Linked DNA regions of Sediminicoccus sp. KRV36. The protein of the gene in region 1 binds, or shares a complex with, the protein of each later gene. Links are inferred from orthologs where the notes say so. Each region holds a gene or a part of one and is shown on either strand. Other genes may lie near its edges.

Region 1 (3,286 bases):
GCCATAGAGCGGCGGGATGGCGACCTTGGTGTCGCTGGAGCGCAGCGCCTCGGGCGGCATGTCCTCGATCATCAGCAGCTTCAGCCAGTCCAGCAGCTCCGAGGTCGCGGGCTTCTTCTTCAGCTCCCCCACCTCGCGGATCTGGAAGAAGACGTTCAGCGCCTCCCGCGCCAGATCCGCGCGCAGATCGGGGTAATGGCTGTGCAGGATGCGCTCCATCGTCTCGCGGTCGGGGAAGCGGATGAAGTGGAAGAAGCAGCGGCGCAGGAAGGCGTCCGGCAGCTCCTTTTCATTGTTGCTCGTGATGATGACGATGGGGCGCTGGCGGGCCACCACCGTTTCCTTCGTCTCGTAGACATGGAACTGCATGCGGTCGAGTTCGAGCAGCAGGTCGTTGGGGAATTCGATATCGGCCTTGTCCACCTCATCGATCAGCAGCACCACCGGCGTCTCGCTCGTGAAAGCCTCCCAGAGCTTGCCGCGAATGATGTAGTTGGACACATCGCGCACGCGCTCATCGCCCAATTGCCCGTCCCGCAGGCGGGAGACGGCGTCGTATTCGTAAAGCCCCTGCTGCGCCTTGGTGGTGGATTTGATGTGCCACTCGATCAGCGGATAGCCCATGCTGCGGGCGATCTCCTGCGCCAGCACGGTCTTGCCGGTGCCGGGTTCGCCCTTGACCAGGAGGGGGCGTTGCAGGGCGATGGCGGCGTTCACCGCCACCTCCAGCTCGCGGGGCGCGATGTAGCGTTCGGTGCTGGCGAATTTTTTCACGCTTGCGGGCCTCTTGGAATGCAGGGCGCCATCTTCGCGCTTTCAGGGGTCGTGGCAAAGGGCACATTGCGAGAGGGCGCTGCCCTCTCGCGCTCTCCCGCCAGGAAACTAGTTTTCTGGACCTTCATTCCCGGAGCACGAGCCTGTATGCGGCGCGGATGGACATCTACTTTCTATCACTCGTCGCCCTTTCCATCGCCGGCATGATCGAGGCGCGCTGCTCCACGCCGGGGCTGCGCCCTGAATACGAGCCGGCGGACCGCGCCTTCCGCTGGCTCGGCCGTTCAGCCTTTGCCATGTGGCTGGGGCTGCTGGGCTTCGGCTTCTGGCAATTCGCCTGGTGGCAGCCGCTGGCCGGGCTGGTGGGTTCGCTCGCCGCCAATGCGCTGGTGCTGCAATATGGCGTGCGGCCCTACTGGCCTGGCGTTTCGATGGGGCTGGCGCTGCTGGGGCTGGGCTTCGCCAGCAAGGTGCTGTTCGACGCGTTCTGAGGGGCTGAAAACCAGCCTCCCGGCTGGTCAGGCACGCTGCGGCTCCGGCCCGGACGATCGGCGGGCTGGCCCTTCGATCAGGCCGCGAACGGCGCGAAATCCACCGCCAGCCGCTCATAGATGGCCCGCTTGAAGGGCACCGCCATCCCGGGCAGTTCCGCCAGCCGCGCCCAGCGCCAGGCGTCGAATTCGGGGTGTGGATCAAGGTCCAGCCGGATATCGGCATCCGTGCCCAGGAAGCGCAGGGCGAACCATTTCTGGGTCTGCCCGCGATACTTCCCGCCCAGCGCCTTGCCGATCAGTTCCGGCGGCAGGTCGTAATTCAGCCATTCGGGGTGTTCGGCAAGGATTTCGGCATGCGCCGTGCCGATCTCCTCCTCCAGCTCGCGGAAGACGGCCACGGCCGCGTCCTCGCCCTTGTCCATGCCCCCCTGGGGCAATTGCCAGCCGCCCGGCGCGCCCTCGGCATTGGGCATGTCGGCCCGGCGGGCAACGAGGATCAGCCCCGCCGCATTGAACAGGACGGCGCCCACATTGGGCCGATAGGGCCAAAGGCTGGGATCTTTCATCGGGCGGCCATCTCCGGGCGTCTCATCATGGCGGTGACGGGTGCCAGAACCACCCCGCGCGAGTCCAGCCGCGCGAACCATTCGGACAGGCGCTGCAGGGACACTGGCGTCACCTCGCCCAGATAGCCCAGGGCGCCGCCACGCTCGCGCGCCAGGCGCTCCAGCAAGGCGAGGCGCTGGTCCATCTCGCCGCGGGTATGGGGTTCATCCACCACCACATCGACGGCCAGGCCCCAGGCGCGCTCCGGATTGGGGGCGCCGGGGCGGGCGTCGAAATAGAGCAGGCCGCGGGCGTTCAGCGCCAATTGCATCTGCGCGAAGGGCTCGGCCAGGGCCGCAAAGCGTTCGCCCCGCATCGAGGTGAGCGCGCCGACGGCACCCACATGCCCAGGATAGCGCGCCAGCAGCCAATCCAGCCGCTGCGCGTTTTCGCCGGCGGAAAGCCCGGTCAGCAGGGCGCGGTGGCCGGGATCATTCATCGGGAAGCCGGTCGGCTCCATCGGCAGGGCCAGCAGCGTCTCGAAGCCACGGTCACGCGCCTGTTCGATGAGCGATGCGGGATTGAGGGCATAGGGCGTGAAGGCCAGGCCGATCTGCGGTGGCAGGGTGCGGATCGCTTCCTCGGAGAGGCTGGTGCGCAGGCCAATTCCCCCCAGGATCAGCGCCACCCGCGGCCGGGGGTCCTGCCGGTCGAAGGGGCGGGCATAGACGCGCATGGGCATGCGGCCATCCGGGCCGATGCGGGGCATGGCCCCCATGGCCGTATACTCCACCAAAGCCGGATCGAGGTGCCGCACCAGGTTTTCCGGCACGCCGCGCAGCGGCGGCACGCTGGGGGCAGGCGTCTCGACCGCCGCCGGCCGCTCAGCCGCGTTCTGGACGAGGTGAATGGGCGCAGCAGGCGGTGGCCCCAGGATGGCCAGGGTCACGCCACCGCCCCCCAGGCCGGCCAGGACCACCAGCCAAAACACCCCGAGCCAGAACCAGCCGCGCCCCTGTTGCGAAACCCCTTCGGACACGGTGGCGGCGTGGCTCCCCTAGCGCTGCGCGCGGCGCTGCGGATTGGCCGCGATGGCGCGCACCAGCGAAAGCCCCTGCTGCAACTGGAAATCCGTCTCGGGCTTGGTCGCGTCGAGTGTCGGCCAGCCCTCGGGCGGCTGGTTCTGCACGCGGCTGGTGATCGAGTTGGGCAGGTTCAGCGGCGGCAGGGTCACGGTGGGGGGGGCCGGCGTGGCGGCACCCTCGGCGCGGAGCGAGCGGCGCAGATCCTGCTCGCGCTCGCGCTCCCGCGTCGGGTTGGCGGCGGCCGTCTCCGCATCCTGGCGGGTCGCGCGCACCTCGAAATCGGGCTCGATCCCGGTCGCCTGGATGGAGCGGCCGGAGGGCGTGTAGTAGCGCGCCGTGGTCAGCCGGATGGCGCCATTATTGCCACCCAGCGGCATCACGGTCTGC
Region 2 (3,162 bases), 4.5 Mb from region 1 along the record:
CCCTGGCTGTCGCGCGGCAGCTCCGTCTCGCTGTCCGGCTTGCCGGATGCCTTGCCGGTGAGCTTGCCCCAGAAATCGCGCAACGCCATCAGGCGGCCTCCGCCATGAGAATGCGGCCATCGCTGCCCGTGACGCGCGCCCGGATCAGGCTGCCGCGCGCGGCACCCGGCACGCGGATGGGCGCGGAATGCTGCGTGTGGCCCATGCCATCCGCCTCCATCAGGCTTTCCTCCGTGCGACCGATGCGGCTGGCCAGGAATCGCCCCCGTTCGGCCTCGCCAGCGGCGCGCAGCCGCGCCGCGCGCTCGCGCCGCAGCGCCACGGGCAGTTGCGGCATGCGGGCGGCGGGCGTGCCTGCCCGCGCCGAATAGGGAAACACATGCAGGAAGGCGAAGCGCGCCTCCGCCACCAGTTCCAGCATCGCGCATAAATGCTCCTCCGTTTCGGTCGGGAAGCCGGCGATGAGATCCGCCCCCAGCGCCGCATCCGGACGTAAAGCGCGGGCGCGGGCGGCAAGTTGCAGCAGATCGGCGCGGGAATGGCGGCGCTTCATCCGCTTGAGCATCAGGTCATGCCCGTGCTGGGCCGAGAGATGCAGATGCGGCATCAGCCGATCCTCCTCGGCGAAGACGCGCCAGAAGGCGTCATCCAAGGCGGCCGGATCGAGGGAGGAGAGGCGCAGGCGCGGCAATTCCGGCACCTCGCGCAGTACGGCACGGATCAGCGCCGCCAGTTGCGGATGGCTGGCGAGGTCCACGCCCGTCAGCACGATTTCGGCATGGTGGGCAGCGAGCGCCCGGGCCGCCATGACCGCCTCGGCGATGGGCAGGGCGCGCGCCGGGCCACGCCCCTGCGGGATGATGCAGAAGGTGCAGCCATGGTCACAGCCCTGCTGCACCGCCAGGAAGGCCCGCGTGCCACCACCGGCAGCGATGCTCATCGGCGCCTCACGCAGGATCGGCGCCACGGGCGCCCCCCAGGCGCTGGGATCCAGCTTCACGCCATTGCCGATGACACGCGTGACGCCGGGCAGCGCGGCCCAGGCCTCGGGCGCGATCTGCGCGGCGCAGCCCGTCACCAGGATGGGCCGGCCCGGGTTTTCGCGCGCGGCGCGGCGGATGGCCTGCCGCGCCTGGGATTCAGCCTCGCCCGTCACCGCGCAGGTGTTGATGATGAGCGCATCGGCATAGCCGGCGCGGGCGGCGAGGCCGCGCATCGTCTCGCTCTCGGCGATGTTGAGGCGGCAGCCGAAGGTGATGGCCTGGGCTTGGCTGGCCAGCTGATTCACGCCTCCGCGCCCTTCGGCGCTCCAGCGATCAGCGGCTTGATTGACCAGCTGATTCACGCCTCCGCGCCCTTCGGCGCTCCAGCGATCAGCTGGCAAGGTCAAGCACTCCGCGAAAGGACGTCGCCACCGGGCCACTCATCAGCACGTGCCCATCCTCGCGCTGCTCGATGACGAGATCGCCGCCCGGGAGGGTGACGGTGCAGCGCGCCTGCACCAGGCCGCGGCGCCGCGCATTCACCAGGGCCGCGCAGGCGCCCGAGCCGCAAGCCAGGGTAAAGCCGGCGCCACGCTCCCAGACGATCAGATTCAGGTGGTCCTGCGCCAGGACCTGCACGAAGCCGATATTGGCGCGGTCCGGCAGGAGGGGGTGATGCTCCAGCAGCGGGCCGATGCGGGGGATATCGAGCGCCGCCAGATCGGGCACGAAGAAATTGGCATGCGGGTTGCCCATGGAGCAGCAGGCGGCATCGCCCACGCCCTCGGCCTGCATAGGGACGTGCAGCGTGTCCATCTCCCGCGCCAGCGGCACATCCCGCCAGCCAAGGCGTGGCGGGCCCATATCCACGCGGACGGTGCCATCCGCCAGGCGCTCGGCGCCGAGCAGGCCGGCGATGGTGCGAATGGAGATGTTCTGGCGCCCCGTCTCGGCCAGGACGAGTGATGCCACGCAGCGCGTGCCATTGCCGCAGGCCCCGGCCTCGCTCCCGTCGGAATTGTGGAAACGAAAGAAGACATCGGCGTCGCTCGCGGGCTCCAGCGTGATGAGCTGGTCGAAGCCCACGCCGCGATGCCGGTCCCCCACCCAGCGGATGGTCTCGGCGGGCAGGGTGAGCGGCTTGGGCCGCGCATCCAGCACGACGAAGTCGTTGCCCAGCCCATGCATCTTGAGGAAAGGAACTTGCATCGCCTGCATATAGAGTCGGATTGCCTTTGGTGAAATCACCAAAGCCTGGATGCCGGTCTGCGCCTCTCGCTCACCATGCGGGCGATGCAAAGACTTGGCGCGAAGGGGTGGGGGGGCCTATGTGCTGGGCGCATGATCCATCCATCCTTCCCACGCCTGGCCGCTGCCTTGCTCGGCGCCTCGCTCCTCGGCGCCTGTGGCAGCAATTATTCGGCCAATGAATACGCATCCCGCGCGGTGCAGCAGGCCAATCCGGTCCAGCAGGGCACCATTGTCGGCTCGCGCCGCGTCGCCATCGCGGCGGGCGGCGAAACCGGGGCCACGGCGGGTGGCGCGGCCGGCGGGGCCATCGGTGGCGCGGCGGCGGCGGGCAATTCGGTCAGCACCGCCCTGGGCGCCGTGGGCGGCGCGCTGCTCGGCAGCCTGGTCGGCACGGCGGCGGAGCGCGCTTCGGCCAATACCGACGCGGTGGAATACATCATCCGCAAGAATGATGGCGAGCTGATCTCCGTCACGCAGCGGGACCAGGTGCCGATTCCGCTCGGCACGGCGGTGCTGGTCATCACAGGCAACCAGGCGCGGGTGGTGCCGGACTATATTTCCACCCAGGCCGAGCCGCCTGCGCGCAGCGGTCAGCGCCGGCCAGCGCTGCCGCGCGCCGAGGGCGGCATGGCACCCATCGCCGGCCCGGCCGCCAGCGTCGTGACCGAACCATCCACGGCGCCGCTGCCACCCATGCCGACCGCCGAACCCCTGGCGGCGCCGGCCCAGGCACCGGCGCCCGCACCGATCCCGGCAACTGCACCAGCCCCAGCACCAGTCCAGGCCCCCGCGCCGGAGCCAGCGCCGCCGCCGCCCGCCGTGGCGGCGCCAATCACCCCCACCCCCGCGGCCGATGCGGCACCGGCCGGGTTGCCGCCCATTGCCGGCCAGCGCGGTGAGCCCCAGCGCAACGCGACACCAACGCCTT

The links.
Region 2: the proteins of LHU95_RS22620 (region 1) and dapF are in contact, whole or in part, in a solved structure (PDB 5YGU), measured with the Escherichia coli proteins. The link is inferred for Sediminicoccus sp. KRV36 from one-to-one orthologs.

Annotation. Positions count from the first base shown.
Region 1 is NZ_CP085081.1:4,761,629-4,764,914, forward strand. Bases 89-3,063 are described here. They hold LHU95_RS22620 (RNA pyrophosphohydrolase), read right to left. Parts: upstream 1,835-3,063; coding sequence 1,343-1,834; downstream 89-1,342. Other genes in these bases: LHU95_RS22610 (MoxR family ATPase), read right to left, coding at 89-774; LHU95_RS22615 (hypothetical protein), read left to right, coding at 933-1,265; LHU95_RS22625 (divergent polysaccharide deacetylase family protein), read right to left, coding at 1,831-2,853; LHU95_RS22630 (S41 family peptidase), read right to left, coding at 2,872-3,063. In the rest of the region: more of LHU95_RS22610, read right to left, coding at 1-88; more of LHU95_RS22630, read right to left, coding at 3,064-3,286. UniProt on the Escherichia coli protein: Master regulator of 5'-end-dependent mRNA decay.
Region 2 is NZ_CP085081.1:218,924-222,085, reverse strand. The notes cover bases 284-3,134. They hold dapF (diaminopimelate epimerase), read right to left. Parts: upstream 2,193-3,134; coding sequence 1,374-2,192; downstream 284-1,373. Other genes in these bases: LHU95_RS01030 (hypothetical protein), read left to right, coding at 2,325-3,134; LHU95_RS01040 (MiaB/RimO family radical SAM methylthiotransferase), read right to left, coding at 284-1,288. Outside these bases: more of LHU95_RS01040, read right to left, coding at 89-283; more of LHU95_RS01030, read left to right, coding at 3,135-3,162. UniProt on the Escherichia coli protein: Involved in the succinylase branch of the L-lysine biosynthesis and in the biosynthesis of the pentapeptide incorporated in the peptidoglycan moiety. Catalyzes the stereoinversion of LL-2,6-diaminopimelate (L,L-DAP) to meso-diaminopimelate (meso-DAP).